DNA from 4 places in the Microbacterium sp. GW823-FHT02G05 genome. Region 2 is predicted to be linked to each of the others. Evidence: riboswitches for the same ligand, from Rfam matches in the RefSeq annotation. Region 2 holds a riboswitch; each other region holds the start of a gene.
What was found. Region 2 has a riboswitch for thiamine pyrophosphate ahead of thiO (glycine oxidase ThiO). Riboswitches for the same ligand answer to the same signal wherever they lie in the genome.

Region 1 (7,559 bases), 550 kb from region 2:
CGAGTGCCGCGATCTGGTGGCTGAGCGCCGACTGCGTGACGTGACAGCGTTCGGCGGCCCGGGTGAAGCTCCCCGTCTCTGCGACCTCAACGACGTATCTCATTTGCTGCAGTTCCACAGATACATGATCTCTCTTCATGAAAAAGATGACAACAATGCTTTGGACTCATCACCAATCGACGGCGAGGCTGAACATATGAATCGCGCCTCCACGATCGCTCTCACCGCGCTCGCCCCGATCACCTGGGGCACCACGTACCTTGTGACCACGGAGATGCTTCCGGCGGGACATCCGCTCTTCGCCGCGCTTATCCGTGCACTGCCTGCGGGCCTCATCGCGCTCGCGATCGGCCGCGCACTGCCACAGGGCACGTGGTGGTTTCGGGCCGCAGTCCTCGGCATCCTGAACATCGGAGCCTTCTTCCCCCTGCTCTTTCTCGCAGCGGAGAGGCTCCCGGGCGGCGCCGCGGCGGCCGTGGCCGGCGTGCAGCCCCTGATTCTTCTGGCACTGGGAGCGCTCGTGCTGCAGGATCGCCCCCGCATCACCGCGGTGATCGCCGCAGCCGCAGGAACGACCGGCGTCGCCCTCATCGTGCTCGGTCCGGCCTCGCGCCTTGACGCGCTCGGCGTCGTCGCCGCGATCGCGGGCGTCGGCGCGACGGCCGCAGGCATCATCCTCACGAAGAAGTGGGGACGACCGCCGCGCGTCGGTGCTGTCGCCTACGCGGGGTGGCAGCTCACGGCGGGAGGGTTGCTTCTGCTCCCGCTGACGCTGGGTTTGGAGGGTGTGCCGCAGACGATCGACACCCCTGCCGTCGTCGGCTACGTATGGCTCGCCGCCGTCGGCGGATTCGCCTCGTACACGCTCTGGTTCCGCGGCATCCAGCTGCTCCCGGTCGTCATACCCGGGCTGCTCGTGCTTCTCTCGCCCATCGTCGCCACCCTGCTGGGTGTCTTCGTCGCGGGTGAGTCCTTCACCGTCATTCAGGGCGTGGGGCTGGCACTCGTCGCCGCAGCACTCGTCGCCGGACCGGTCGTGGTGCGGCGATCATCCGCACAAGCGGCGCTGGTCGCCGCACACTCCTGAGTCAGTTCTTCCCGAAGAGCTTCTGGATCTCGGCGAGATCCGCTTCACTCGGAACCTTGGCTCCACCGAGACCGAATCCCGACCCGGTTGGCGTGGAGGCCGCTGCGATACCGGAGTTCTCCGCAGCGCGCTTCGCGGGATTGCCCGAGCGGGACGCACCCTTGCTCTTCGCCCCCTTCTTTCCGCGCTTCGCCGAGGCACCGGGGCGCCCCATTCCGGGCATCGGGCCCATACCGGGGATGTTGGGGGTGCCGCCGCGGGCGACCGTCTTCATCATCTTCGCGGCCTGCTCGAAGCGGGCGACGAGCTGATTGACGTCGGTGACGGTCATGCCCGATCCGCGGGCGATGCGCAGGCGACGCGAACCGTTGAGAACCTTGGGGTTGCGGCGCTCCCCCGGCGTCATCGAGCGGATGATCGCCTCGGTGCGGTCGATCTCCCGCTCGTCGAAGTCGTCGAGCTGCTGCTTCATCTGCCCCATGCCCGGGAGCATCCCGAGCATCTTCTTCATGGAGCCCATCTTCTTGAGCTGCTGCATCTGCTCAAGGAAGTCTTCCAGCGTGAACGTCTCGGTCGCGAGCTTCTCGGCGAGCTTCTCCGCCTCGGCCTCGTCGAAGGCACTCTGCGCCTGCTCGATGAGGGTGAGGATGTCACCGAGGTCGAGGATGCGGCTCGCCATGCGGTCGGGGTGGAAGGGCTCGAGGTCGCCGAGGCCTTCACCGGTGGAGGCGAAGATGATCGGGCGGCCGGTAACGGATGCGACCGAGAGCGCGGCACCACCGCGCGCGTCGCCGTCGAGCTTCGACAGGACGACACCCGTGAAGTCGACGCCCTCCTGGAAGGCCTTCGCCGTGTTGACGGCATCCTGACCGATCATCGCGTCGATGACGAAGAGGACCTCGTCTGGCTGCACGGCGGCCCGGATGTCAGCGGCCTGCTTCATGAGCTCGGCGTCGACACCGAGGCGACCGGCGGTGTCGATGATGACGACGTCGTGCTGGTGGCGACGGGCGTGCTCGACGCCGTCACGGGAGACCTTGACGGGATCGCCGATGCCGTTGCCGGGCTCGGGCGCATAGATCGTAGCGCCCGCCTGCTCCGCAACGACCTGCAGCTGGTTCACGGCGTTCGGACGCTGGAGGTCAGCGGCGATGAGGAGCGGGGTGTGCCCCTCGCCCTCGAGCTGCTTCGCGAGCTTTCCAGCGAACGTCGTCTTACCGGATCCCTGGAGACCGGCGAGCATGATGACCGTCGGCGGAGTCTTCGAGAACTCCAGACGGCGCTGCTCGCCGCCGAGGATCGAGATGAGTTCTTCGTTGACGATCTGCACGACCTGCTGGGCCGGGTTCAGAGCCTTGTTGACCTCATCGCCGAGCGCGCGCTCGCGCACCTTCGCGGTGAAGTCCTTGACGACGGCGAGCGCGACGTCAGCGTCGAGCAGCGCACGACGGATCTCGCGGACGGTGCCGTCGACGTCAGCCGGGGTGAGCTTGCCCTTCGTGCGCAGGTTGCGGAAGGTCTCGGTAAGCCGATCGGAAAGCGTGCCAAAGGTAGCCATGGTGCTTCTGATTCTAGAGGAGCATTCGGCCGGTCACGGAGTCCGGCCACGACCCGACGCCGTGCTAGCGTGCCTGTGACCACACGGGGGCCCACGCATGGGCTGAGATCGGGCTGACGCGGCCTGCGACCGTCGAACCTGTCCGGGTAATGCCGGCGAAGGAAGTGAGCCTCATATGAGCATGTCTGTTGCGTCCCGTTCTCTGTCTTATGTCGCGGATGTGGAGTACGGCATCCGCGTTCCGGTGACGGAGATCGCCCTGGAGGATTCGCCCGGCGGTGACCCCAACGCTCCCGTGCAGGTGTACCGCACCGCGGGCGCCGGAAGTGACCCACTGGTCGGTCTGCCGCGGCTCCGGGCCGAGTGGATCGAAGAGCGCGGCGACACCGAGACCTACACGGGTCGCGAGCGCACGCTGCTCGACGACGGTCGCGCGGCGGTCCGGCGCGGCAGTGCGTCGGAGGAATGGCAGGGAGAGCGCCCCGTACCGCGGCGTGGCCGGGAGGGCAGACGTGTCACCCAGATGCACTACGCCCGCCGGGGGCTGATCACTCCAGAGATGCGCTTCGTCGCTCTGCGGGAGGGCTGCGATGTCGAACTCGTGCGCGGCGAGATCGCGGCGGGCCGCGCCATCCTGCCGAACAACATCAACCACCCCGAGTCCGAACCGATGATCATCGGCAAGGCATTCCTCGTGAAGATCAATGCGAACATCGGCAACTCCGCCGTCACGAGTTCGATCGCAGAAGAGGTCGACAAGCTGCAGTGGGCGACCCAGTGGGGCGCGGACACCGTCATGGATCTCTCGACGGGCGATGACATCCACACGACACGCGAGTGGATCATCCGCAACTCCCCCGTACCGATCGGCACGGTGCCGATCTACCAGGCGCTCGAGAAGGTGGACGGCCAGGCGCACAAGCTCACGTGGGAGATCTTCCGCGACACCGTGATCGAGCAGTGCGAGCAGGGCGTCGACTACATGACGATCCACGCCGGTGTCCTGCTGCGTTACGTGCCTCTGACGGCAGATCGTGTCACCGGAATCGTCTCGCGCGGCGGCTCGATCATGGCCGGATGGTGCCTCGCACATCACCAGGAGAACTTCCTCTACACGCATTTCGACGAGCTGTGCGAGATCTTCGCGCGCTACGACGTCGCCTTCTCGCTCGGGGACGGGCTGCGCCCCGGATCCGTCGCGGACGCGAACGATGCCGCCCAGTTCGCAGAGCTGGACACGCTCGCCGAACTGACGGCCCGCGCGTGGGAGTACGACGTGCAGGTCATGGTCGAGGGCCCGGGGCACGTGCCGTTTCACCTCGTGCGGGAGAACGTCGAGCGTCAGCAGGAGCTCTGCAAAGGCGCTCCCTTCTACACGCTCGGACCGCTCGTCACCGATGTCGCCCCGGGCTACGACCACATCACCTCCGCGATCGGCGCGACGGAGATCGCCCGCTACGGCACCGCGATGCTCTGCTATGTCACCCCGAAGGAACATCTCGGGCTGCCGAACAAGGACGATGTGAAGACGGGCGTGATCACGTACAAGATCGCCGCCCATGCCGCAGACCTCGCGAAGGGACATCCGGGAGCGCAGGAGCGCGACGACGCGCTCTCCAAGGCGCGCTTCGAGTTCCGCTGGCGCGACCAGTTCGCGCTCTCTCTCGACCCGGACACCGCGGAGGCGTTCCACGACGAGACCCTGCCTGCAGAGCCTGCGAAGACCGCGCACTTCTGCTCGATGTGCGGGCCGAAGTTCTGCTCGATGCGCATCAGCCAGGACATCCGCAAGGAGTTCGGCTCGGCCGCCGATCAGGCGACGATCGCCGCCCGCGAGGGCATGCAGGAGAAGAGCCGTGAGTTCCGCGCCACCGGCGCCCAGGTGTATCTCCCGACCCCGGTCGTGCGCTAGCCCGCTGCATGGCTGATCCGCGCCGAGAGGACGGCGGCGCGGGTCAGCCCCAGGGAAGATCGTGAATGCTTCTCAGGGCTTCATCGAACTGGGCTTCCAGCGACGCGTGCCCGGCCCCGCGCTCTGCCCAGACCCGCAGGGAGGAGAGGACGGCCGCGGCGATCGCGGCTCCGAGGATGTCGGCGCGAATCTCTCCGATGCCCGAGGTGCGTGCGGCGGCCGAAACGGCCGAGGCGATGCGCGCGTGGCGCAGGCCGGTGTCACGCAGCAGCTCGTCGTCCAATCCCATGGCGGCCGCGTTACCGAGCGCGAGGGTCAGCGGATCAGGGGCGAGGTCCTTGAGCACCGGTTCGAGTGCGGCGCGGACACTCGGACCGTCAGCATCCGCCCCCAACGCATGCAGAGCGGCCAACGCGATGTCGATGCGGGCATCGAGACCCGACCACAGCACATCGCTCTTGCTGGCGAAGTAGTTGAAGAAACTGGAGCGGCTGACGCCGGCACGCTGGGTGATGTCGGCGACGGAGGTCGCGTCGTAGCCCTGCTCCAGGAAAAGCTCACAGGCCGCCTCAGCCAGCGTCTCGCGTGAGGAGGCGCGGGGTCGCCCCGTTCGTGCGTTCGTCATACCGCTAACGTACTGCGCCTACGTCGACCCCCGCGCTCGTAGATGTATTCTTAGACGCGGTTCAACAATTCCATCCCTAAGGAGCGCGCATGCTCGACATCGTCACCGCTGGCCTGGCCCCGCACTTCGTGCCGTACCTCGATGGGTGGGCCCTGCAGCGAGATGTGCACGCGCAGGTTGTCGCCGGGACTCGGCCCGACACCCTTCTCCTCCTCGAGCACGAAGCCGTCTACACGGCAGGCAAGCGCACCGAGTCGCACGAGCGTCCACAGGACGGCACACCGGTCGTCGACGTCGACCGCGGCGGAAAGATCACCTGGCATGGCCCAGGTCAGCTCGTGGGCTACCCGATCGTGCGGTTGCCCGAACCCGTCGATGTGGTCGCGCACGTGCGACGTCTGGAGCGGATCCTCATCGACGTCCTGGCTCCTCTCGGCGTCGATGGCTACCAGGTCGACGGGCGCAGCGGCGTGTGGGTGCGTCGACCGCTCTCTGAAGACAAGGTCGCGGCGATCGGCGTGCGTGTGCAGCGCGGTGTCACGATGCACGGCTTCGCCCTGAACTGCAACAACACCCTCGCCGGGTTCCGCGGGATCATCCCGTGCGGCATCACAGATGCCGGGGTCACGACGGTCAGCGAGATCATCGGCGCAGATCTCTCGCCGGCAGATGTCGCAGATGCGGTGTCGTCGGCCTTCGCGACCGCCTACGCGACCGAGGTGGCAGCATGAGCGGATGCGGCACCCCCGTGGCATCCGGGTCCTCCCCCGCCACTGCACCCAACGGACGCAAGCTCCTTCGACTGGAGATCCGCAACGCGGAGACGCCGATCGAGCGCAAGCCCGAATGGATTCGCACGAAGGCGAAAATGGGGCCCGAGTACACGGCACTCCACTCGCTCGTCAAGGATGAGGGGCTCCACACGGTCTGCCAGGAAGCCGGCTGCCCCAACATCTACGAGTGCTGGGAAGATCGCGAGGCCACGTTCCTCATCGGCGGCTCCCAGTGCACCCGCCGCTGCGACTTCTGCCAGATCGACACCGGCAAGCCCGCAGACTATGACACGGATGAACCCCGCCGCGTGGCCGAGAGTGTGACCCGCATGGGCCTGAGGTACGCCACGGTGACCTGCGTCGCGCGCGACGATCTCCCCGACGGCGGTGCCTGGCTGAATGCCGAGACCGTGCGCCAGATCCACGCACAGAACCCGAACACGGGTGTCGAACTGCTCGCCACCGACTTCAACGGAGATCCTGCTCTGCTTGACATCGTCTTCGAGGCCCGACCTGAGGTGTTCGCGCACAACGTCGAGACCGTTCCCCGCGTGTTCAAGCGCATCCGGCCCGCCTTCCGATACGAGCGTTCACTCGACGTCATCACTCAGGCGCGCAACGCGGGGCTCATCACGAAGTCGAACCTGATCCTCGGCATGGGCGAAGAGCCGGAGGAGGTGGTGCAGGCACTGAACGATCTGCATGATGCCGGATGCGACATCATCACGATCACGCAGTACCTGCGGCCCTCGCCGCGGCACCTGCCGGTCCAGCGATGGGTCAAGCCTGCGGAGTTCGTCGAGTTCAAGGAGGAGGCTGAGCGGATCGGCTTCCTCGGCGTGCTCGCCGGTCCGCTCGTGCGTTCCTCCTACCGTGCTGGCCGCCTCTGGGCCCAGTCGATGGCGTCGAAGGGCAGGGAGATCCCGGCCCACCTCGCCCACATCGCCGAGGGCGCCGAACAGGGGTTCGCTCAGGCTGTCTGAGCTGGCTCCGTCGTCGCGGGGAACGGATCCGCACGAAGGAGCCTGGCAAGATGCGCGGCGTTCGCTGCCGCAGCCGCGCACGCGATGCGTACCTTGTCCGGGGTCGCGTCGAGGTCGATGAAGTCTGTGCCTGACATCGCCTCGCCGTTCCAGTACACGCCGCCCTGCGCGGGAACGGCGAAACCGACGTCGGAGAGCGCCTGGGCGATGATGCCCACGATGTGGTGCGCGCCGTCCTCGTTGCCAACCACCACCGGAATCACAATCCGGTCGTACAGAGACGGTCGACCCTCGGCATCCGTCTCGGAAAGCTCGGCATCCAGCCGTTCGATCACGCGCTGCGCGACGCTCGAATGCTGACCTACCCAGGTGGGTGTCGCAAGGATGAGGATCTGGGAATCCAGCACGCGCTCCAGGATCTCCGGCCACGCATCGCCGTCGCCCATGTCGCGCTCGACCCCGGGATGGATGGAATGATCCACCACGCGTACGGAATCCACCGCGCACCCGCGATCGCGGAGTTCTGTCGCGACCACGTCAGCGAGCGCCTCAGTGCTGGACGGCGCCGGTGAGGGTTTGAGCGTGCAGTTCAGGATCAGCGCGCGCAGATTCTCCATCGTC
Region 2 (7,559 bases):
CTCTACCCGCTGCTGCCCGTGATCCAGGACCTCGCCTACCGCAACGGCATCCGGCCTTCGCGCCCGCTCTCCCTCTCCGTCGTCGCGACGGGTGTCGCACTCGCGTGCAGCCCGGTGTCTGCGGCGATGGCTGCGATGGTCACCCTCACCGACACCGCCCCGTGGGATTTCGAACTGATCGACATCCTCAAGGTCACGATCCCGGCTGCGGTCGTCGGCATCGTGATCGCCAGCTTCGTCGTGAACAAGCTCGGCAAGGAGCTCGCCGACGACCCCGAGGTGCAGGCGAAGATCGCCCGCGGTGAGATCCCCGCACCCAGCGGCAGCGCCGCGGCGGTCCGTGCCGAGGTGACGGTGACGACGGCGGGACGCAACGCCGCCATCATCTTCCTGCTCGGCGTCGCCGCGATCGTCATCTTCGGCCTCTTCAAGGGGCTGCGACCCCTCGACGGTGATGGCAACCCCGTGTCGATGACCCCCATCATCGAGATCGTGATGTTCGTCGTCGGCACGCTCATCCTGCTGGTGTCGAGGCCCAAGGTCGGCGAGATCCCGACGATGTCGGTGTTCAAAGCCGGAATGGTCTCGGCCATCGCGCTCTTCGGCCTCGCCTGGCTGACCGACACCTTCCTCGGAGCCCACACCGAGCTGATCGCGTCGAGCGTCGGCGGATGGGTGAGCGCCGCGCCGTGGATCTTCGCGCTCGGTGTCTTCCTCGTCTGCGTGCTGACGACGAGTCAGTCGACGGCGACGAGAACGATCGTGCCCATCGGCCTTGCGGCGGGCATTCCACTCGGTCTGCTCTCGGGCATGTGGGCGGGGGCGTTCGCCGGCATCTACCTGCTGCCGACCAACGGCTCGCAGATCGCCGCAGCGAACTTCGACACCTCGGGAACGACGAAGCTCGGCACGAAGCTCGTCGACCACTCGTTCTTCATCCCCACACTCGTGCTGGCGGTCGCGACGATCGGTGCCGGCGCACTCTTCGGACTGCTCTGGGGCGGATGATCCGCCAGGCGTGATCAGCTCGCGCGGTACAGGTCCCAGCTGCGTTTGCAGGCCTGCGCGATCTCATCGACGTGCGTCGGGTCTTCTGCGATCCAGTCGGTGCCGGGCTCATGCAGGACGGCTGTGGCAGCATCGCCCAGAAGGAACTCGCGGAGGAACTCGGCCTGCACGGCGTCGAGTTGCGCGCCCGTGTGCGCCGCGTCCGCCGCGACCTCGCGGAACCGCGCCCCCGCGGCGAGGATCTCCTGGCTGCCGAGGTAGGGCTTGTTGAGGGCGACATCGTCGGCCTGAGACACCCGGAAGCCCGCACGGTGGGCCTCCGCGAGCGCTCGCAGACGCGCAGCATCCATGGTCGGCGGGTCCGCGGGGTCGCGGCTCTCGCCGCGAGATCCGCCGCGGTTGGAGAGTGCGACGACACGGGGGAGGCGGTCCTTCTCGGCCCGAGGCACCGACACCGCGCCTTCCCGCGTCGTCGTCGTATTCATCGTGTCGTGGAAGGAGAGTCGTGTGAAGGAAGAGCCCGTGCGCAGCGCGCGCTCCAGCATCCGCTCGCTGAGTGCGTCGCGCACCCGCTCGTACACGCCGAGACCGCGTTCTCCGACCTCGACGAACGTGGAGACCAATCGGTGGAGGGCGTCCTCGTCTTCCGGCACCTCGAGGATCGGGAAGAACGAGAACGTCACGGGGCGGATGGCATCCACACCGCTCAGATCCACCTTCTGCCATGCCCCCGCGGCGCGCGTGCGCTCGATGGCCGTCGCCAGATCGCCAGCGATGTCCGCGGGCCGTGCCCTGTTCGGGTCGCGGACGAGGCGCGGGTGCGGGTTGACGACCGCCACGACGCGGGGATCGATCGCCGCCCAACGTCGGACGATCGCTGCGGTGGCGACGTCGGTGAAGTCGTACTGCAGACGACGCGTCAGCGCGGGAGAGAGGAAGGGGGCCAGCTCTTCGGGGATCGCCGCACCGGCGTGCGGGGCACTGATCAGGACGTCGGCCTCGGCGAGCGCCTGCTCGAGAGAGCGCCGTTCAGGATCGGCGTAGGCCGTGATCTCCTCGGGGGTGAAGGTGTGTCCTGCCGGAATCAGGTCGAGGGCGCTCATGCGCACATGCTACTGATGAGCGCCGTGGAACGGCAGGGGTAGGTGCGCAGTTCAGACAGTGGCCTCAATACCCGTGATGCGCGCGTTCTCATCGAAACGCACGGTCGCGGATGCCGTGGCATCGGAGATGACCGCGCCGGTGAACGCCTCGTCCGTCCACTGCAGGTTCCAGCCGGCGAGGCGGGCCAGGTTCCACAGAGCCGTGCGCGGGTCGCTCAGGGGCACGGAGGCGATGACGCGAGGCAGCGCGATCATGGCGTCGGCGACGGTGAGGGCGGGCAGCGGTGCATCGAGGAGAAACACCGCACGGGTGCCGCCCTCGACAGGCGCCGAGAAGTAGGGGGCGCGACCCGTGAGCTCGACCGCGGCGCCGGCGACGGTGTGCGCGGCCTGCGCGATCCAGTCATCCAGCTCACCCTCGATGCTCTCGGGGAAGGGGACCTCGGCGGTTGTCAGAGTGACGTTCTGCACCGCAGCGCCCGCGTCGCGCAGCTGCGTGGCGACCGTGGCATCCGCGCCGTTCGGCTGCGCCCATGCCCAGCGCAGGGTGTGCGGCTCCGGGGCGATCGTCGCGATGAGGTGCGCGCCGACGACGACCGGATGCTCCGGCGTGGCGTGCGGAGTGAAGGTGATCGTTCCTGCGGTGAGGTCGGCGTCCCAACGGTGCGCGTTGCCTCCGATCGCATCGAGAAGCGCCTCCTGACGCAGTGCGGAGTACAGCGCGGCACGGTCGGCGAGAGGTGCGAGATCTGCGAAGCTCATGACCTCAGTGTCGTCGGCGAAGCTATGAAACGCCAGGGATGATCGCCGGTCATCGCGCCGCGAGAGCGCCGTCTGCGCGGCCCATCCGCCAGACGCTGGGCACCAGCAGCGTGGACAGGGCGACGACCGCGTACACGATGGCGGAGGCGACGAGAAGTGTTCCGGCGTCGACATGCGTGATGAGCCAGCCGAACGCGAGCGTGCCGATCGGGATCGCGACGAAGCTGCCGAGCATGTCGTAGCTCGACACCCGCGACAGCTTCTCGACGGGCACGTTCTCCATCATCGCGACGCTCCAGCCGGTGCCGAAGACCTCCATCCCCGCGCCGGCGAGGAACGCCGCGATCGCGACGAGAACGACGGCGGGATGCACCCCGAGCATGGTGAGCGGCAGCGCGAACGCGGCCATGCCGATCATTCCCCAGCGCAGCGGGCGTCGCAGCGGAAGCCACATCAGCAGGAGTGTCATGACGAGAACGCCGGCGCCCTCGGCGCTCACGACCCATCCCCACCCGGCGATGCCCAACAGGGGGTCGTTGTTGGCGATGAAAGGTCCTGCGACACCCCACGCGCCGGCGTGGATCGCGTTCATGATCATGAATGCGAGAACGACCGTCCACAGCCAGGGGCGCATCCAGAACTCCCGCCAGCCGGTGCGCAGGTCGGCCAGCATGGTCGCCTTCTCGCCCTGCGCGGGAGGCGGGAGCTTCACCATGGCGAGGATGGGGATCGCGGCGAGCCATCCCGCCGCCTGCACCACCATCGCCCACGCCGGACCCGCGGTCGCAACGAGCACCCCGGCGATCGCGGGCCCGCCGATCGTGACGGCAGAGCGCACGAACGAGAGCATCGCATTGGCCTGCTGCAGGTGTGCCGGCGTCGTCAGCTGGGGGATGATGCCCTGCATCGCGGGGAGCACGAACGCGGAGGACGCACCGTTGACGGCTGCCAAAAGTGCGATGAGGGGAACGGTCGCTGTGCCGGTGAACAGCAGCACGGCGACCGTGCCGATGGACAGGATGTCGAAGACGTAGCAGGCCTGGATGATCAGCGCCCGCGGGAGGCGGTCGGCGACGACGCCGCCGATGAGCAGAAAGACGATGTTGCTGATCGTGAACGCGGCCAGCACTCCTGCCAGCGACGTCGCTTCGTTGTCGATCTGCAAGACCGCGAAGGCGAGTGCGATGGACGACATCGAGCCGGTGACCATCGTGATCGTGCGAGCGAGGAAGAACCAGCGGAATCCGCGATCCTGCATCGCAGCAAGGCCGCGCATCAGTAGGGGCTCCTTGCGTGCGGCATCCGCTCATCCTTTCACGGGTCCTCCGGCGGCGCGAAAGGGGAGCGGGTACGGCGCTCAGTCGAGCTGCGTGCGCAGCGCCCGTGCGGCGGCTGTGGGGTCGTCTGCTTCCGTGACCGCGCGGACGACGACGACTCGGGAGGCACCGGCGTCGATGACCTCGCTGAGCCGAGGGCCTGCGGCGATGCCGCCGATCGCGAACCACGGCTTCGTGGTCTTCGAGTCCGCGACCGCCTGAAGCGGATCGAGCCCGACGGCTGCCCGACCCGGCTTCGTCGGGGTCTCCCAGATCGGACCCGTGCAGAAGTAGTCGAGATCGGCGTCGGCGTCAGCCTCGGCGGCCTGTGCGGCCGAATGCGTCGAACGGCCGATGATCACGTCGGGACCCAGCAGGGCGCGTGCCTGCGTGGTGGTCAGATCGCCCTGGCCGACGTGGAAGACGTCGGCACCGACGAGGGCAGCGACATCGGCACGGTCGTTGACGGCGAAGAGCTTGCCGTGGCGCCGTGCGACGCGAGCGAGCACCTGCAGTGCTTCGATCTCGGCGCGGGCCTCCAGACCCTTGTCGCGCAGTTGGATGATGTCGACGCCGCCCGCATACGCCGCGTCGAGGAAGGATTCGAGATCGCCCGTCTCGGTACGAGCAGTCGTGCAGACGTAGAGACGCGCATCGTCGAGGAGCGCACGGCGGTGTGCGCGGACATCGCCGGACGCCGAGGGTGCGAAGGATGAAGCAGGCATACGCCCTAGAGTAGAGGGGTCCGCGGGAGCCCAGGAGAGGGCTGAGAGGGCCACGTGCCGACCGCTGAACCTGAAACGGATCATGCCGTCGTAGGAAAGGGCACGCAATGCGCATCGTTGTGATCGGCGCCGGAGTCGTCGGCTTGGCGACGGCCTTCGAGCTGCGGGAGCGAGGGCACGATGCGATCATCCTCGATCCCGACCCTGCGGGTGGAGCGAGCCGTGCAGCCGCGGGTATGCTCGCGGCGGTCACAGAGACCGAGTGGGCACAGGACGGGCTGCATCCGCTGATGCGGGATGCTGCAGACGCCTATCCCGATTTCGTCGCACGGCTGACGGCAGCGGGCGGCGACGCCGTGGGATATCGGGAAACGGCGACCCTTGCGGTGGCGGTGGACGCAGCCGACCGCGAGACCCTGACGCGGCTGGCGGTTCTGCAACAGCAGGGCGGTGCGGTCGTGGACCGGATGACGGGTTCGCGGGCGCGGGAGCGGGAACCCTCTCTCGGCCCGGCGGTGTCCGCCGCGATGGGGATCGCCGCCGACCATCAGGTCGATCCGCGGCGGATTGCGGCGTCGTTCCTGCGGGTGCTGGGCGCGGGCGTGCGCCGCGAGCGGGCTGTGCGTGTCTCGACGGACGCCCCGAACGGAGGGGAGCCGGCGCCCCGGTGGGTGCATCTCGCCTCCGGTGATGCTGTCCCCGCCGACGTCGTGATCGCAGCGACGGGCCTGGGTCAGGTGGAGGGCGTTCCCGCGCTGCCGGTGCGCCCTGTCTGGGGAGACATTCTTCGGTTGCGTGTGCCCGAGGCGCTGCGCCCCCTGCTGACGCACACGGTGCGCGCGCTCGTCCGCGGGCGCTCCGTCTATCTCGTTCCCCGAGAGGACGGAACCCTCGTCGTCGGCGCCTCAGTTCGCGAAGGCGGCGTCGCGGGCGTGCAGGCGGGAGGCGTGCTGGCGCTGCTGCGCGACTCCCAGACCGTGGTGCCCGGCATCGAAGAGTGCGAGGTCATCGAGATGATGGCGCGCCCACGGCCGGGGAGCCCGGATGCGACGCCGCTGATCGGCGTCGTCGAGCGCGGCCTCATCGTCGCGAACGGATTCGACCGTCACGGTGTGCTGCTCGCGCCGCTCGGCGCCCGGCTCGTCGCGGACCTCGTAGAGGGGCGCGCCATCGATCCGACCGTCGCCGCAGCCGTGCACCCCTCGCGTTTTCGCCCCGCGAACCCCCGTCCGGCACTTCCCGATCTCACCCCACCCGCGGTCGCCGTGCTCGACGGCGCCGGAATGAAAGGCTGACGATGACGACAACCCAGACCGTGCGCGTGAACGGCCAGGAGCAGGCGATGGCCGCAGACGCCTCCCTGCTCGACCTCGTGCGCTCCATGACCGGTCACGAACTGCGTGCTGACGGTTCCCGTGCAGACGGCGGACGACTGGGCGTTGCCGCCGCGGTCGGCGGCACCGTCGTGCCTCGTGGCCGCTGGGGGGCGCAGGCGCTCGCCGCGGGCGACGAGGTCGAGATCGTCACGGCTGTGCAGGGTGGCTGAGATGGCGACCGCTGTGGCACCCGCAGACATCTTCACCGTCGCTGGGGAGAGCTTTGATTCCCGGCTCATCATGGGCACGGGCGGTGCGTCGAGCCTCGCCCTTCTGGAGGCGGCGCTTGTGGCATCCGCCACCGAGATCACGACGGTCGCGATCCGCCGGTTCTCACCCGAAGGACGCGATTCGGTCTTCGCGATGCTGGAACGGCTGGGCGTGCGCGCGCTGCCGAACACCGCCGGGTGTTACACGGCCCGTGACGCGGTGCTCACGGCGCAGCTCGCACGCGACGCGCTCGAGACCGACTGGGTCAAGCTCGAGGTCATCGCCGACGAGGAGACCCTGCTGCCCGAACCGGTCGAACTGTTCCGGGCGACGGAGGAGCTCGTCGCGGACGGCTTCCGTGTGTTCGCCTACACGAACGACGACCCGGCGCTTGCAAAGCGCCTCGAAGATGTCGGCGTCGCCGCAGTCATGCCCGCGGGGTCGCCGATCGGCAGCGGGCTCGGCATCCTGAACCCGCACAACATCGAGACGATCGTGGCGCGCGCGTCGGTGCCGGTCGTGCTCGACGCGGGCGTCGGAACGGCATCGGATGCGGCGCTCGCCATGGAGCTCGGCGTCGACGCCGTCCTGCTGGCCAGTGCGGTCACCCGCGCGCAGGATCCGATCGCGATGGCGCGCGCGATGAAGGCCGGGGTTGAGGCGGGACGCCTGGCACGTGCTGCCGGCCGCATCCCGAAGCGTCCGCTCGCTCTCGCATCCTCGGCGGCCGATGGACTCATCGCCGCCCGTCCCTCGGAGGCTGATCTGTGACGCTCCCTCCGCTCGTCGCGCCCGGTGCGGTGCTGTCACCCGAGCGCGCTGCCAGGTTCGCCCGGCACCTGCCGCTACCGGGCATCGGGGCGGAGGGGCAACGCCGCATCGCGAGCGCTCGGGTTCTCGTGATCGGCGCCGGAGGTCTCGGCGCACCCGTGCTTCAGTACCTGGCCGCCGCCGGGGTCGGGCACATCACGGTGATGGATGACGACCGGGTCGAACGGACGAACCTGCAGCGGCAGGTGCTGCACGGAGAGGCCGATCTGGGAACGCCCAAGGCAGAGT
Region 3 (7,559 bases), on a different contig from region 2:
TCGCCCTGAATCGGCTCGACGATGACAGCAGCCACGGTGTCATCGATCGCGGCTTCGAGCGCCTCGATCGTCGCCGGGATGTGCTCGACGCCACCGGGCATCGGGAGGAAAGGCTCGCGCATCGCCAGCTTGGCGGTCATCGCGAGGGAACCCATCGTGCGACCGTGGAAGGCATTGTCGAGCGCGATGATGCGCGGCCGCGCCGCGCCGCCGTGCAGACGGGCGAGCTTGAAAGCGGCCTCGTTGGCTTCGGCGCCCGAGTTCGAGAAGTAGACCCGCCCCTCCTCGCCCGTGCCAGCCAGGCGCTTGAGACGTGCAGCCAGCGCAAGCTGCGGCGGGGACGCGAAGTAGTTCGAGATGTGCACCAGCGTCGCCGCCTGGCGGGAGATCGCCTCGACGAAAACGGGGTGCGCGTGGCCGAGCGAGTTCACCGCGATACCGGCGAGGAAGTCCAGGTAGCGACGTCCGTCGCCGTCCCACACGTGGGCGCCTTCACCGCGGGTGAGCAGCTCCATCCGCGGGCCGACATTCTTGATCAGGTCGCGCTGCGCGTCATCCTGCCAACCGCTCATCTCACTGCCTTTCCTGCAACAACTTCAGTTCCGATTCCCTTGCTGGTGAACAGCTCCACGAGCACCGAGTGCGGTACACGCCCATCGATGATGGCCGCCGCGTTGACGCCCTGCTCGACAGCGTCCAGGCAGGCGCGCATCTTCGGGATCATGCCGGACTCCAGTCGCGGCAGCATCTCGGTGAGCTCCTCGGAGGTCAGATGCGACACGAGCGAGTCACGGTTCGGCCAGTCCGCATAGAGGCCGGGCACGTCCGTCAGGATCACGAGCTTCACCGCACCGAGCGCGACCGCGAGCGCGGCGGCAGCCGCATCCGCATTCACATTGAGCGACTGTCCGGGGTTGTCGAGGTCGGGTGCGATGCTCGAGACGACCGGGATGCGACCCGCGGCCAGGTGATCGAGTACCGGCGTCGGGTCGACCTGCACGACGTCGCCGACGCGACCGAGATCGACCTCTTCGCCGTCGACGATGACACCGCGGCGGCGTCCGCCGAAGAGGCCGGCGTCCTCGCCGCTGAGCCCCGTGGCGATCGGGCCGTGCGAGTTGATCTTGCCGACCAGCTGCGGGTTGACCTGTCCGGTCAGCACCATCCGCACCACGCTGATGGCCTCGGTGTTCGTGACACGGTAGCCACCCTTGAACTCACTGGGGATCGCGAGGCGGTCCAGCATGTTCGAGATCTGCGGGCCGCCGCCGTGCACGACGACCGGCTGCACTCCGACGTAGCGGAGGTAGGCGATGTCCTGCGCGAACGCGTCCTGAAGCTCGTCCGAGACCATCGCGTTGCCGCCGTACTTGACGACGACGATCTGGTCGCGGAACTTCTTCAGCCACGGCAGCGACTCGATGAGGGTCGTCGCCTTCTCGGCGGCGACTCCGGCGGGAGTGTCCTGGATGTCGGTCATGAGGCGTATGCGCTGTTCTCGTGAACGTAGTCGTGTGTGAGGTCGTTGGTGAGGATCGTGGCGGTCGCCTCGCCGACCAGCAGGTCGATGACGAGGTGCGTCGCGCGCGGGGTCAGGTCGACCTCCTCGCGCGGGCGATCGGGCCCGCCTGCCGTGCAGACGCGCACGCCGTTCATGAAGACATCGACGTTGTAGGGGTCGAAATCGGCACGGGTCGTGCCGATCGCGGCGAGCACCCGGCCCCAGTTGGGGTCGTTGCCGAAGATGGCGGCCTTGAAGAGGTTGTTGCGAGCGACGGAGCGGCCGACCTCGACAGCGTCCTCTTCGCTCGCAGCGCCGCGGACCTCGATCGTGATGTCATGGCTGGCGCCCTCGGCATCGCCCTGCAGCTTCTGTGCCAGCTCCTGGCTCAGCCCGGTGAGCGCTGCCGCGAACTCGTCGAGATCGGGACGGACACCCGATGCGCCGTTCGCGAGGAGGGTGACCTGGTCGTTCGTCGACATGCAGCCGTCCGAATCGAGGCGATCGAACGTCACGCCCGTCGCGCGACGCAACAGTGCATCCGCCTCGGAAGCCTCGAGGTCGGCGTCGGTCGTGATCACGACGAGCATCGTGGCGAGCCCCGGTGCGAGCATGCCCGCTCCCTTCGCCATGCCGCCGATCGTCCAGCCGTCGCCCTGCACCACGGCCGTCTTGGAGACGGAATCGGTCGTCATGATCGCCTCGGCCGCGCTCTGTCCGCCGTCCGCGCTGAGCGCCGCGATGCCGGCCTCGACGCCGGCCAGCACATTGGCGCGGAACGTCTCGTCGCCGACGCCGATCAGCCCGGTGGAGCAGACCACGACGTCGCCGGCGCTGATGCCCAGCAGCTCCGCAGCCTTCTCCGCCGTCTGATGCGTCGTCTGGAAACCGAACTCGCCGGTGAAGCAGTTCGCTCCCCCGGAGTTCAGGACGACGGCCTCGACGACGCGATCGGCGACGACCTGCTGCGACCACAGGATCGGGTTGGCCTTGGCGCGGTTGCTCGTGAACACGGCGGCACCGACCTTCCGCGGTCCTCGATTCACGACGACGGCGACGTCGGGCCTGCCGGTCGATTTGAGGCCTGCGGCGACTCCGGCCGCTTCGAATCCCTGCGGGGCGGTGACGCTCACGGGGCTACTCCGTTCGTGCTGAGCGCGGTGCCCTCGGGAAGACCCAACGCGATGTTCATGGATTGGACGGCCGCGCCCGCGGTGCCCTTGACGAGGTTGTCGACCGCGGTGACGACCGTGACACGGTTCGCCGCACGGTCGATCGCGAGGCCCATCAGGGCCGTGTTCGCGCCGAGCACGTCAGCCGTGCGCGGGAAGTGCCCTTCGGGCAGCAGCTGCACGAAGGCCTCATCGCCGTAGGCGTCCTGCCACGCCGCGCGGATCTGCACGTCGCTCATTCCCTCGACGATCGGTGCCGTGACGGTCGCGAGGATTCCGCGCGACATCGGCACGAGAACCGGAGTGAAGGAGATCCGGATGCGATCGTCGGCGACGCCGGATGCCGCAGCGAGCGCCTGCCGGATCTCGGGGATGTGGCGGTGGGTGCCGCCGACCGCGTAGGGGTTCGCGGAACCGAGGATCTCGCTCGCGAGCAGGTTCGTCTTCGCGCTCTTGCCCGCTCCGGAGGGACCCACGGCGAGGACCGCCACGATGTCGGACGGATCGATGACGCCGGCGGCGACGCCCGGCGCAAGGCTGAGGCTCACCGTCGAGGCGTTGCATCCGGGAGCGGCGATGCGCCGCGCCCCGACAAGGTGGGAGCGCTGTTTGGTCCCGTCGACGAGAAGCTCCGGAACGCCGTAGGACCAGGGTTCGTGGAATGCGCCGCCGTAGAAGGCGTCCCACGCGTCCTGCGAGGTGAGGCGATGATCGGCTCCTGCGTCGATGACGAGCGGAGTGTCGCCGAGCGCGTCGGTGTACTGGCCGGACTGGCCGTGCGGCAGCGCGAGGAACACGATGTCGTGACCGGCGAGGATCGCGGGCGTCGTGTCCTGCAGCGTGAGATGTGCGAGCGAACGCAGGTGCGGCTGGTGCTCGATGAGCGGCTGGCCGGCATTGGAATGCGCGGTCACTGTGCGGATCTCGATGTCGGGGTGGCCAGCGAGCAAGCGAAGAATCTCGCCACCCGCATAGCCGGATGCGCCGGAGACGGCGACGGAATACGTCATGTATCTACCTTAACGGTCGGAGCTGGAGGGACCGGGGCGGCGACACCGGCACTCATCCCGCCGAAGGCAGGAGCGCAGGGGTCGCCTAGAGTCGGCGTCCGCCCTGACGTCGGCGCGCACCAGCGACACTCGAGACGAGTGTCGAAGCGGTGTGAGAGGCCGAGCGCATGCCGCGACGATAACGCGCCGCGCCCGGCCTGCGCAAATCACACCGTCATCTCGCCGTCACAGTGCGACGGGGAGCGGTGCAGCGAAGAAGGCGAGCTCGTGCTGCGACGCGGCGGTGAACGCGCGCAGCATCCGCTCTCGCACCTCAGGGCTCGCGGATCCTGCGGCCCGCCCGACGAAGGCGACCGCCTGCTGGGTGGACTCTGCAAACGCGGGGTCGGCATAGGTCGCGAGCCAGGAAGCGTAGGGATGCTCCGGATCGCGCGCGTACTCGCCGAAAGCCCCCGCGTGCAGGCGCTCCCCCAGATCGGAGTACAGCCAGAAGCAGGGCAGGAGTGCGGCGATCAGCACGGCGTAGTCGCCGTCGAACGCGGTGGCACGGAGGTGGTCGAGGTAGGCGGTGGTTGCCGGAGCCTGCGCGGCGGCGAATGTCTCGGCAGTGATGCCCTGCGCGGGGGTGAGCCAGGACGCGTGCAGCTCAAGTTCCCCGGCGATCGCGCCCTGTGCGGATCCCGCCCAGAACGCCTGCTCCTCAGATGTCGGGGCCAGGCGCGCCGCCTCCGCGAGCACGCGGGCGTACTCCCGGAGGTAGAGCGCGTCCTGTGCGAGGTAGAACACGAACGGCGCGTGCGCGAGCGTGCCGTCCGCGAGTGCACGGATGAAGGGCAGCTCGTCGATGCCGTCACGAATCGGTCGGATGATCTCCCACCAGTCGGAGGCCAGCTGCTCGGCCTGGGGGCGCGTCATCACGCTCCCCCGCGCCCACAGGCCCGCAAAGTGATGAACGGGTCCGCTTCCCCTCCCGACCTGCAGCTCGTCTGCCGCTTCCAGAGACTCCCGCAGCCACGTACGCGCGGAGGCCACGGCGGTCGGCCAGTCCTCGCCGGACGCGCGACGCGTGGCCAGCGCCGATGACAGAGAGCATCCGGTCCCGTGCGTGTGCGTGGTGTCGATGCGCGCCCCGGGAAACTCCTGCCGGAGCGCACGAGCAGCATCGACCAGGGCATCGGGAGTGTGGGCGCCGGCAAGGTGCCCGCCTTTGACGAGCACGGCGGTGCCGAGATCGAGCGACAGCTGCTCCGCCGCATCCAGCGCCGCATCCCACTCCTCACCGATCTCTCGGCCGGTCAGCACTGCGAGCTCGCGCAGGTTCGGCGTCACCAGGTGCGCGAGTGGCAGCAGTCTGCGCAACGCATCCTCCGCCGCAGGGTCCAGCAGGCGGTCCCCACTCGTGGCGACCATGACCGGATCGATCACGACGACCCCGGGGCGCACCTCCACCAGCCAGCGCGCCACCTCGACGATGACGTCCTCGTTAGCGAGCATCCCGATCTTGACCGCATCGATCTGGATGTCTTCGGCGAGCGCCTCCAGCTGCGCACGGAGGAACGACACCGGAGGCACATGCACATCGCGCACCCCCTGCGTGTTCTGGGCGGTCAGGGCGGTCAGCGCGGCCATCCCGAATCCGCCGTTGGCAGAGATGGATTTCAGATCGGCCTGGATCCCGGCCCCACCGGACGGATCGCTGCCCGCGATGCTGAGCACTCGCGGAATGAACGGCGCGCCCGTGCGGGCGGCAGAGACGGATGATGGCACACGCAGACGATCGCTCATTGCGACATCCCTTCGCTAGCACGAACTAGATCAGGTTCGACGGGTCTGTTCTCAGCCGCGATGGCGCGGCACCCCGTGTCACTGCGGGCAGTCTATCCGCTGCAGAAGCTCCCTCTCGTCGACGCGTGTCAGCCCAGCCCGGCGCTCACGATCGATGCCGCGCGCCTCCTCGTCCGCACGCACACGGTCGATCGTCACCTCCAGCGGCGACAGCACGCCGCCGGTCTGCGTGAAGCGCGTGTTCGAGCGCGCCATGAACCCCGGCATGTCCGCCGGCAGCCACAGCGGAAGCGAGCGGGCGCCCATCCAGTACTGCACGTCGCGGGCGACCAGCCATTCGTCCGGTGCCGTCACGATGTCACCCGTGTGGCCGGCGATCGTCCGGATGCGAGCGAGAAGGCCCCCCAACGGCAGGACATCCCCCATCGCGTTGACCACACCGGAGTGACGAGTATCCACGATGTAGCGGGCGAGATCCTCGACATCGATCAACTGTGCGCGGCGCCCGTCCGTCTCCGGCTGCAGGACCGGGCCAGCACCGGCGCGCGAGAAAGCCGCCGACCAGTATCCGAACCGGTCGCTCGGATCCCCCGCGCCGACGACGAGGCCGGGGCGCACGATCAGCGCCCGGTCTCCGAGCGCTGCGACGGCATCCTCCGCGGCGACCTTCTGCGCACCGTACTCATACTCGTCTCCGGGGCGCGCAGGCGCATGTCTCGGAGCCGACTCATCCGCCCCGATCGTCTCGTCATCGCTGTACACCGAGGCACTCGACACGTACGTCCAATGCGCCGCCCGCTCACCGAGAGCCTGCACGGCAGCCGCCACGTGCGACGCCTGCGAGGAGATGTCGACCACCTCGTCCCACTCTCGCCCGGCGACCCCCGCATAGGCATCCGGATCGTCACGATCGGCCTGCATGAGCGTGGCACCGGCGGGTACCGGACGTGCGCCCCGCGCCAGACACGTCACCGCTGCGCCCGCCGTCACCCACCCCGCGGCGACGCGACCCGACAGCCATCCGGTTCCGCCGAGGATGAGAACGTCCGTCATGACGCCATGCCATCAGCATCCGCCCCACAAGGGAAGCGGGTTCGCTGTGGGCGCACGGGAAAGGCGGGCACGCCCCCCTCTCGGGCTGCCCGCCTTCCACAGTTCTTCCGCGACCTACTCGCGCAGCGTGGCGCCGAAGCGCTCGGCCGCGACGGCGACACCGGCGAGCTTCGCCTCTGACGCCTCTGCCGCCGTGAGCGTGCGATCCGATGCACGGAAGCGCAGGGCGAAGCTCAGGCTCTTCGCGTCCGCCGGCACGCCCTCACCGCGGTAGTCGTCGACCAGACGCACCGATTCCAGCAACGCGCCGGCTCCCTCGACGAGAGCAGCGCGAACGTCGGCCGCGGGCACCGTCGCGGGCACAACGAGCGAGACATCCTGCGTCGCCGCAGGATACGTCGAGAGCGATTCGACGACGACACGCTCACCGGCGAGGGTCAGCACGCGATCGAGATCCAACTCGAGCACGACGGCCCGGGCAGGGAGGTCTGCATCCGCGGCGACCGTCGGGTGCAGCTCGCCCACGTAGCCGATCTCCTCACCGCGCACGCTCAGCACGCCGGTGCGTCCCGGGTGGAGCGCCGCGCGCTCGCCCTGCACGACGTCGATGTCGACACCCGCTGCGGTGGCGATCACTCGCACCGCGTCGAGGGCATCGGCCAGGCCTGCGGCCTCGGCCGCACGACCCGGCTGTCGCGGGGTGATGTTGCCGGTCAACAGCACGGCGACGTGGCGGTGCTGCGGCGGGATCGAGGCGTTCAGCTGCGCGAGCACCTCATCCGACGGCCGTGCGCCGAGCGGCGGCACCTCAGCGGTGCCGTACTGCACACCGGGTTCCGGAAGGAAGACGGTGCCGGTCTCGAAGATCGCCAGGTCGACCATGCCGCGCGAGATGTTGCGGTGCGCGGTCGTCAGCAGTCCCGGAATCAGCGAACGCCGGAGGAACGGGGCCTGGCCGTCGAGAGCGTTGGCCAGGCGGATGCTGGGCAGGTGCTCCCCTGATGCCGAACCGTGCAGGTCGTTGCTCGTGTCGGTCGT
Region 4 (7,559 bases), on a different contig from region 2:
CTCGCTGATCACCCGCAACACGAACGACGTGCAGCAGGTGCAGATGCTCGCCATGATGGGCGCGACGATGTTCGTCACCGCGCCGCTGCTTGCCATCGGCGGCATCATCATGGCCGTGCAGACGAACGTCGGTCTGAGCTGGCTCATCGCCGTCTCGGTGCCCGCGCTGCTCATCGTCGCGGTCATCATCATCGGCCGCATGGTGCCCCTGTTCCGCTCGAACCAGAAGAAGCTCGACAGTGTGAACCGCATCATGCGCGAGCAGCTGACGGGTGTGCGCGTGGTTCGCGCCTTCGTGCGCGAGCGCATCGAGGAAGACCGTTTCCGCGACGCCAACACCGACCTCATGATCCTCGGTCGCAAGATCGGTTCGCTGTTCGTGCTGCTCTTCCCCCTGTTCATGCTGATCCTCAACGTCACGATCGTCTCGGTGATCTGGTTCGGCGGCATCGAGATCAACAACGGCGGCGTTCAGGTCGGCACGCTCTTCGCCTTCATGCAGTACATCGGTCAGATCATGATGGGCGTCATCATGTCGAGCTTCATGGCGATGATGATCCCGCGTGCGGCCGTGTCGGCCGAGCGCGTGGGCGAGGTGCTGGACGCGACCTCGAGCATGGAGCGCCCCGAGCACGGCGTCACCGCGTTCCCGACTCCGGGAGCGGTCGCCTTCGACAACGTCGAGTTCACCTACCCGGGTGCGGAGGCGCCGGTGCTCACCGGCATCACCTTCGAGGCTGCTCCCGGCGAGACGGTCGCGATCGTCGGTTCGACAGGTTCGGGCAAGACGACGCTCATCTCTCTGATTCCGCGGTTGTTCGACGTGACGGGCGGCGCGGTGCGCGTCGGCGGCGTCGATGCGCGTGAAGCCGACGTCGACGCGCTGTGGAAGAGCATCGGGCTCGTGCCGCAGCGGCCATTCCTGTTCACCGGCACCGTGGCGTCGAACCTGCGGTACGGCCGAGAAGACGCGACCGACGAAGAGCTCTGGGCCGCGCTTGAGATCGCCCAGGGGCGTGATTTCGTCGAAGAGATGCCCGATGGCCTGTACACGCGGATCGCCCAGGGTGGAACGAACGTCTCCGGCGGTCAGCGCCAGCGTCTCGCGATCGCTCGTGCGATCGTGCACCAGCCCGAGATCCTCGTCTTCGACGATTCGTTCTCGGCGCTCGACCTCACGACCGACGCGAGACTACGGCAAGCGCTCTGGAGGGAGCTGCCCGACGTCACCAAGATCGTCGTCGCCCAGCGCGTTTCGACGATCACGGATGCCGATCGCATCGTCGTGATCGAAGACGGCACGCTCGCCGGCGTCGGCACGCACGAAGAGCTGCTCGCCACGAACAAGACCTATCAGGAGATCGTCGAGTCGCAGCTGGGGGTGGACGCATGAGCGAGAACGCCAAGGCTGAGAAGAAGGCCGCACGTCGCGAGCGCATGGCGGCAGCCCGCGCCGGCTCCGGGGCCACGGTTCCCGCAGTTCCCCTGACCGCCGCTGAGCTCGAAGAAGCCGAGCTCGCCGAGAAGGCGCGCCTCGAGGGCGGTGGCATGTTCGACGGCCCCGCACCCGGCAAGGCCGATCACTTCGGACCGAGCTTCAAGCGGATGATCGGGCTGCTCAAGCCCTCCGCCTGGTGGTTCGGCTTCGTGTCCCTGCTCGGCGCCATCGGCGTCGTGCTGGCCGTGATCGCACCGAAGATCCTCGGCGAGGCGACGAACATCGTCTACGAGGGCTTCATGTCCAACGTGCTGGCCTCGGGTCTGCCCAAGGGGACACCCGGCTTCCCCGACGGTGTGCCCGGTCTTCCTGAGGGAATGACGCAGGCGCAGGTCGTCGAGATGCTCCGTTCCGCGGGGCAGGACGACTTCGCCAACATGATCGGCGCGATGAAGGACTTCACGGTCGGCGCCGGCGTCGACCTGGATGCCCTGCGCTGGATCATCATCGCAGTGCTCGCGATCTACGTCGCGTCGGCTTTCCTCAGCTGGATCCAGGGCTACGTCATCAACGTGATCATGGTCCGCACCATGTGGCGCCTGCGCGAAGACGTCGAGGCGAAGATCAACCGTCTGCCCCTGTCGTACTTCGACAAGGTGCAGCGTGGTGAGCTGATCTCGCGCGTCACGAACGACATCGACAACATCACGCAGACCATGCAGCAGTCGCTGTCGGGCGCGCTCACCGCGGTTCTCACCGTCGTCGGCGTCTTGATCATGATGTTCTCGATCTCGTGGCAGCTGGCCCTGGTGGCCCTGGTGTCTCTGCCGCTCATGGGTGTCATCTTCGGCATCATCGGCCCGCGTTCGCAGAAGGCCTTCGGTCTGCAGTGGCGCAAGGTCGGTCGCCTCAACGCCCGCGTCGAAGAGGCGTTCTCGGGTCACGCGCTCGTGAAGGTGTTCGGACGCGAGAAGGAAGCCCTCGAGAGCTTCCAACACGAGAATGACGAACTCTTCGAAGCGAGCTTCAAGGCGCAGTTCCTGTCGGGCATCATCATGCCCGCGATGACCTTCGTCGGAAACCTCACCTACGTCGGCATCGCGGTGCTCGGCGGCCTCATGGTCGCCGGCGGCAACCTGCGCCTGGGTGACGTGCAGGCGTTCATCCAGTACTCGCAGCAGTTCAGCCAGCCGCTGAGCGAGCTGGGCGGCATGGCAGCGGTCGTGCAGTCGGGTACCGCATCGGCTGAGCGCGTGTTCGACTTCCTCGACTCCGAGGAACAGGACGCGGATGCCGAGAACGCGCCGACCGTCACGGACGGCCGTGGCGTCATCGAGTTCGAGCACGTCGAGTTCGCGTACGATCCTGCGCGTCCGCTCATCCGCGACCTCTCGTTCCGGGTCGAGCCAGGGCAGACCGTCGCGATCGTCGGACCGACGGGTGCGGGAAAGACGACGCTCGTCAACCTGATCATGCGGTTCTACGAACTGAACGGCGGGCGCATCCTGCTCGACGGGCAGGACATCTCCGAGATGACCCGCCACGACCTGCGTTCACGCACGGGCATGGTGCTGCAGGACCCGTGGCTGTTCGCGGGCAGCATCCGTGACAACATCCGATACGGCAACGAGGCGGCCAGCGACGAGGAGATCCAGCAGGCTGCCGCGGCGACCTACGTCGATCGCTTCGTGCACTCGCTGCCCGAGGGGTACGACACGGTCCTCGAAGAGGACGCCTCGAACGTCTCGGCCGGCGAGCGCCAGCTCATCACGATCGCGCGCGCGTTCGTGTCGCAGCCCTCGATCCTCATCCTCGATGAGGCCACGAGCGCCGTCGACACCCGCACCGAACTGCTGCTGCAGCACGCCATGGCGGCGCTGCGCGAAGGCCGCACCTCCTTCGTGATCGCGCACCGTCTGTCGACGATCCGCGACGCCGACCTCATCCTTGTGATGGAGCACGGTGACATCGTCGAGAAGGGCAACCACGAAGAGCTCATCGCCGCGAAGGGCGCCTACTGGCGTCTGTACCAGTCGCAGTTCGAGCAGGCATCCGACGTTGAAAACCCGCTCACGGAGTCGACACCGGTCCTGGTCGCGGGCGACGCGGTCGATGCCGAGCAGGTCGGGGTCGCCGCCTCTGAGGCGTCCCCATCTGGCGACAGGGGCGAGAGCCCAACCGGCGCCTGAGCCGTTCCGGCACACGCATACGACAGCGGGTCCGTCCCTTCGGGGGCGGACCCGCTGTCGTATGCGGCTACTGTGCGTCGATTCCCAGAAGCTCCAGCGGGTGGGTCAGGCGCCACCAGAAGGAGGGGCCATCGATGTCCTCCGCAAGCTCCGCCGCGACCGTCGTGTCATCGAGTGGGCCGGTGACCGTCAGTGAACCCGCATCCGCACCCTGCGTCCAGTCTTCTCCGAGCGCGTAAGAGCCTGCTGTCGAGGCGACCGCACCGTTCCACAGCACGACCCGGGCATCCTTCGCAGCGACCACGGGGACCTCCGCGCCCCACATCGTCCGCACCGTGCCCAGCACGTCGCCCTTCGTGACCGTCTGCGGCTGCGCCTTCAGGGCGGCCTCGACCTCGGTGAACAGTGAGCGGCTCGCGGTGACACGCTGCTCACCATCGGCCTGCCCGAGCACGGAGGCGTACACGCGTACGGTCGTCCCGCCGACCTCGATGTCCTTCGCGGACAGCAGGTTGTAGAGAATGTCCGGATCTTCGCCGATCGTGCCGGTCTTGACACCGATCACACCCGGATCCTCCAGTACGAGCTTGTTCGTGTTGGTCACGAGCCCCGCACCGGGGATATCCGCCTCCTTGGTCGCCACGATCTCCGCGATGACCGGGTTGCTCTCCGCGAGAGCGGCAAGCTGCAGGAGCGCGCGCGGCGTCGCTGTGTTGCCCCAGCCGATGCCGGAGGGGTTCTCCAGCTGGATATCCGTGACCCCGCGATCACGGAGCCATGCCGTTGCCGCGATCACGAACTCGGAATCGGAACCCCAGATGTCATCCGACAGGCGATCGGCGTAGTTGTTCGCCGACCCGAGCAGGATGCCCTGGAACAGCTGATACTGCGTGAGCGTCCCGTCAATCGGCACGTCGAGCGCCGACTGGTCATCACGCCGGTAGTCCCAGTGGACTTCGCTGTCATCGCTCGTGAACGCGAACGAGGTGCCCTGCTCACCCAGGCCGAGCGGCATGCGCTCCAGTGCGGCGAGAACCGTGACGACCTTGGTGATCGAGGCCATAGGCGCGGCTTCTTCCGTGGACGCCACGGCCGAAAGGCCCTCGATTCCCACAGCGGCGCTGCCGACGGCTGGCCACGTGATGGTCGCGAGTGCGGCGGCCTCGGGTGCGTAGGTCGCGGCGTCGATCGTCGGCGCCACCTCGTGCAGGGGCCAGAGCGCCATAGCGGAGGCGTAGACGATGCCGGTCGTTGCAAGCACGGCGAGCGGCGGCAGGACTCCCGATCGCAGGAACGAACGCCGCGGAGCCCCGGCGGTCAGCGCGGGGCCGGCGGCGGCACCGGTCAGGGGAGCCGGCGGGGTGGGCGTGGAGCCTGCGGCAACGGTGGCGACGTCGATCCAGCTGAGCGCGGGACGTCCGGTCGGGGCCGGGGCGGTTGCGGGTGGGCCCGCAGGTGCGAAGGTCGGCAGCTCTCCCGTCTGCTGCGCGCGCAGCGCGGCGCGGGTCCCGGGAGCATCGGCGCTGGCGGGAGCGTCCATGCGAGGCGCAGCTGCGGGGTCAGCCGCCGCCTCGGGAGTGTCGGTGGTCACCGTCCTAACGTAATGGACGCGTCCCTTGTGTCGTCTGCACGCGCGGTCTGCGACCGTGCACGGCGGGATATGATGACCTCAACACCACGGGAGTCCGGTGATCCGGGCTGAGAGGAAGCGAAAAGCGCTTCGACCGTCGAACCTGATCTGGGTCATGCCAGCGCAGGGAGGAGAAACAATGTCTACTGTCACGCCCACACGTCTCGGCCTTGGTCGTCCGGAACTCTGGCGCTGGCGCGTCGTCGACATCGTCGTCGCGAGCGTCATCGCGGTCGCCTGTGCGGTGATCTTCCTGCTCTGGAACGTCGGATACGAGGCGCCGAGCACCCTGCTCAAGCCGCTGCTGCCGGGCCTTCAGGGCCTGCTGGCCGGCCCATGGCTGATCGCCGGCGTGCTGGGTGGGCTCATCATCCGCAAGCCGGGCGCGGCGCTGTACACCGAGCTCGTCGCCGCGGTCATCTCGGCTCTGATCGGCAACCAGTGGGGGCCGCTGACGATCGTCTCGGGCGTCGTTCAGGGTCTCGGCGCCGAGCTGATCTTCCTCATCTTCCTGTACGGCGTATGGCGTCTGCCGGTCGCGATCCTCGCGGGTGCCGGTGCGGGACTCGCCTGTGGCATCAATGACCGCATCCTCTGGTACGCGGGTGCCGACACTCTGTTCACGACGGTCTACATCGCCTCGACCACGGTCTCCGGCGCCATCATCGCGGGCTTCGGGGCCTGGCTGATCGCGCGCGGTCTCGCGGCGACCGGCGCACTCAACCGCTTCGCCTCCGGGCGGGCGGCCACAGCCCGGGTCTGATCATGGGCGGTGCGGCGGCGCCGACCCCGGCCGCGCTCGAGGCGCAGGCCTGGGGGTGGCGCTATGCGACCCGGCATCGGTGGGCGCTCTGCGAGGTGACGCTGCGGATCGAACCGGGGGAGCGCGTGCTGCTGCTCGGCGCCTCAGGCTCGGGCAAGTCGACTCTCCTGCAGGGGCTGGGTGGTGTGCTCGGCGGCGCGGATGAAGGAGAGGAACTCGGCGCTCTGCTCGTCGACGGGGTGCCTGCCGCACAGGCCCACGGCCGGGTCGGCATGGTTCTGCAGGATCCGGACACGCAGACGATTCTGGAGCGCGTCGGCGACGACGTGGCGTTCGGATGCGAGAACCTGGGCGTCCCGCGAGACGAGATCTGGCCGCGGGTGGACGCTGCGCTCGACGCGGTCGGGCTCGACCTGCCGCTCGACCGGTCGACCGCCGCGCTGTCCGGAGGGCAGAAGCAGCGGCTTGCGCTCGCGGGAGTGCTGGCGATGCGCCCCGGTGCGATCCTGCTGGACGAGCCGACCGCGAACCTCGACCCGGACGGCGTCGCCGAGGTGCGCGATGCGGTCGCGGCGGCATTGGATGCCACGGGCGCGACGCTCGTCGTGATCGAGCATCGCATCGACGCCTGGCTGGATCTCGTCGATCGGGTGATCGTGCTCGGGACGGAAGGCGAGACGACGGTCGTGCACGCGGATGGCACGCCTGAGGCCGTGCTCGGCGCCCGAGGAGCAGAGCTCGCCGCTGCGGGAGTATGGGTGCCGGGGCATCCGCCCGCAGTTCCGCCCGCGCCCGCCGTGACGCCGGGGGAGGAGCTGCTGCGCACGCGCGACCTCGTCGTGGCGCGGCGGCGCGGTGTGCCGGTCGCAGGCCCCTTCGAGCTCACCGTGCGCGCGGGTGAGGCCATCGGGATCGTCGGCCGCAACGGAGCCGGGAAGTCGACGCTCGGTCTCACCCTGGCCGGTTTGATCGCACCGGAGAAGGGGCGGGTCGAGGCATCCGCGGTTCTTGCGGATGCTGCGAAGGGTGACCCGATCTCGTGGTCGTCACGTTCCCTGCTCACGCGCATCGGCACTGTGCTGCAGAGTCCGGAGCATCAGCTCCTCGCGCGCACGGTGCGTGACGAGCTTGCGGTCGGCCCGCGGGCGCTGGCCCTGCCCGAGGACGAAGTCAACACGCGCGTCGATGACCTCCTCGACCGTCTGCGGCTCACCGCGCTCGCTGCAGCGAATCCGTACACACTCTCCGGCGGCGAGAAGCGCCGACTCACGGTCGCCGCCGCGCTCGCGACGCGTCCTCGGGTGCTTGTGCTGGATGAACCGACGTTCGGGCAGGACGCGAAGACCTGGGCGGAACTCGTCGGCATCATCGCCCGTCTGCGTGACGACGGTGCCGCAGTCGTGGTGATCTCGCACGATGAGCAGGTGCTGCGTGCACTGCACGCGCGTCGGATTGAGGTGGGGGCATGACAGACCTGCTCTCGCGCGACACCGGCCGTGTGGTGCGCACCGGCCCGATCGCGCCGCGCAGCGCGCTCGC

Region 1: it holds a riboswitch for thiamine pyrophosphate, as region 2 does, so the genes downstream of both, thiC (phosphomethylpyrimidine synthase ThiC) here and thiO (glycine oxidase ThiO) in region 2, are expected to answer to the same signal.
Region 3: it holds a riboswitch for thiamine pyrophosphate, as region 2 does, so the genes downstream of both, AC1REM_RS09855 (bifunctional hydroxymethylpyrimidine kinase/phosphomethylpyrimidine kinase) here and thiO (glycine oxidase ThiO) in region 2, are expected to answer to the same signal.
Region 4: it holds a riboswitch for thiamine pyrophosphate, as region 2 does, so the genes downstream of both, AC1REM_RS05130 (ECF transporter S component) here and thiO (glycine oxidase ThiO) in region 2, are expected to answer to the same signal.

Annotation. Positions count from the first base shown of each region.
Region 1 covers NZ_JBXAJK010000002.1:553,167-560,725, forward strand. The annotation lists gene AC1REM_RS12625 (LysR family transcriptional regulator) at 1-118, opposite strand, end outside; gene AC1REM_RS12630 (EamA family transporter) at 197-1,087, shown strand; gene ffh (signal recognition particle protein) at 1,089-2,645, opposite strand; TPP riboswitch at 2,719-2,826, shown strand; gene thiC (phosphomethylpyrimidine synthase ThiC) at 2,827-4,557, shown strand; gene AC1REM_RS12645 (TetR/AcrR family transcriptional regulator) at 4,601-5,182, opposite strand; gene lipB (lipoyl(octanoyl) transferase LipB) at 5,272-5,913, shown strand; gene lipA (lipoyl synthase) at 5,910-6,938, shown strand; gene AC1REM_RS12660 (flavodoxin family protein) at 6,926-7,555, opposite strand; gene AC1REM_RS12665 (SRPBCC family protein) at 7,558-7,559, opposite strand, start outside.
Region 2 covers NZ_JBXAJK010000002.1:1,106,761-1,114,319, reverse strand. The annotation lists gene AC1REM_RS15280 (anaerobic C4-dicarboxylate transporter) at 1-1,008, shown strand, start outside; gene AC1REM_RS15275 (N-formylglutamate amidohydrolase) at 1,023-2,111, opposite strand; gene AC1REM_RS15270 (DUF6882 domain-containing protein) at 2,163-2,873, opposite strand; gene AC1REM_RS15265 (MFS transporter) at 2,923-4,149, opposite strand; gene thiE (thiamine phosphate synthase) at 4,231-4,914, opposite strand; TPP riboswitch at 4,927-5,029, shown strand; gene thiO (glycine oxidase ThiO) at 5,022-6,209, shown strand; gene thiS (sulfur carrier protein ThiS) at 6,212-6,460, shown strand; gene AC1REM_RS15245 (thiazole synthase) at 6,462-7,271, shown strand; gene AC1REM_RS15240 (ThiF family adenylyltransferase) at 7,268-7,559, shown strand, end outside.
Region 3 covers NZ_JBXAJK010000001.1:2,016,334-2,023,892, reverse strand. The annotation lists gene AC1REM_RS09875 (acetylornithine transaminase) at 1-572, opposite strand, end outside; gene argB (acetylglutamate kinase) at 569-1,480, opposite strand; gene argJ (bifunctional glutamate N-acetyltransferase/amino-acid acetyltransferase ArgJ) at 1,477-2,634, opposite strand; gene argC (N-acetyl-gamma-glutamyl-phosphate reductase) at 2,631-3,683, opposite strand; gene AC1REM_RS09855 (bifunctional hydroxymethylpyrimidine kinase/phosphomethylpyrimidine kinase) at 3,909-5,468, opposite strand; TPP riboswitch at 5,459-5,554, opposite strand; gene AC1REM_RS09850 (NAD-dependent epimerase/dehydratase family protein) at 5,547-6,521, opposite strand; gene pheT (phenylalanine--tRNA ligase subunit beta) at 6,636-7,559, opposite strand, start outside.
Region 4 covers NZ_JBXAJK010000001.1:1,079,562-1,087,120, forward strand. The annotation lists gene AC1REM_RS05115 (ABC transporter ATP-binding protein) at 1-1,393, shown strand, start outside; gene AC1REM_RS05120 (ABC transporter ATP-binding protein) at 1,438-3,627, shown strand; gene AC1REM_RS05125 (D-alanyl-D-alanine carboxypeptidase family protein) at 3,695-5,218, opposite strand; TPP riboswitch at 5,295-5,404, shown strand; gene AC1REM_RS05130 (ECF transporter S component) at 5,397-6,020, shown strand; gene AC1REM_RS05135 (ABC transporter ATP-binding protein) at 6,023-7,489, shown strand; gene AC1REM_RS05140 (energy-coupling factor transporter transmembrane component T family protein) at 7,486-7,559, shown strand, end outside.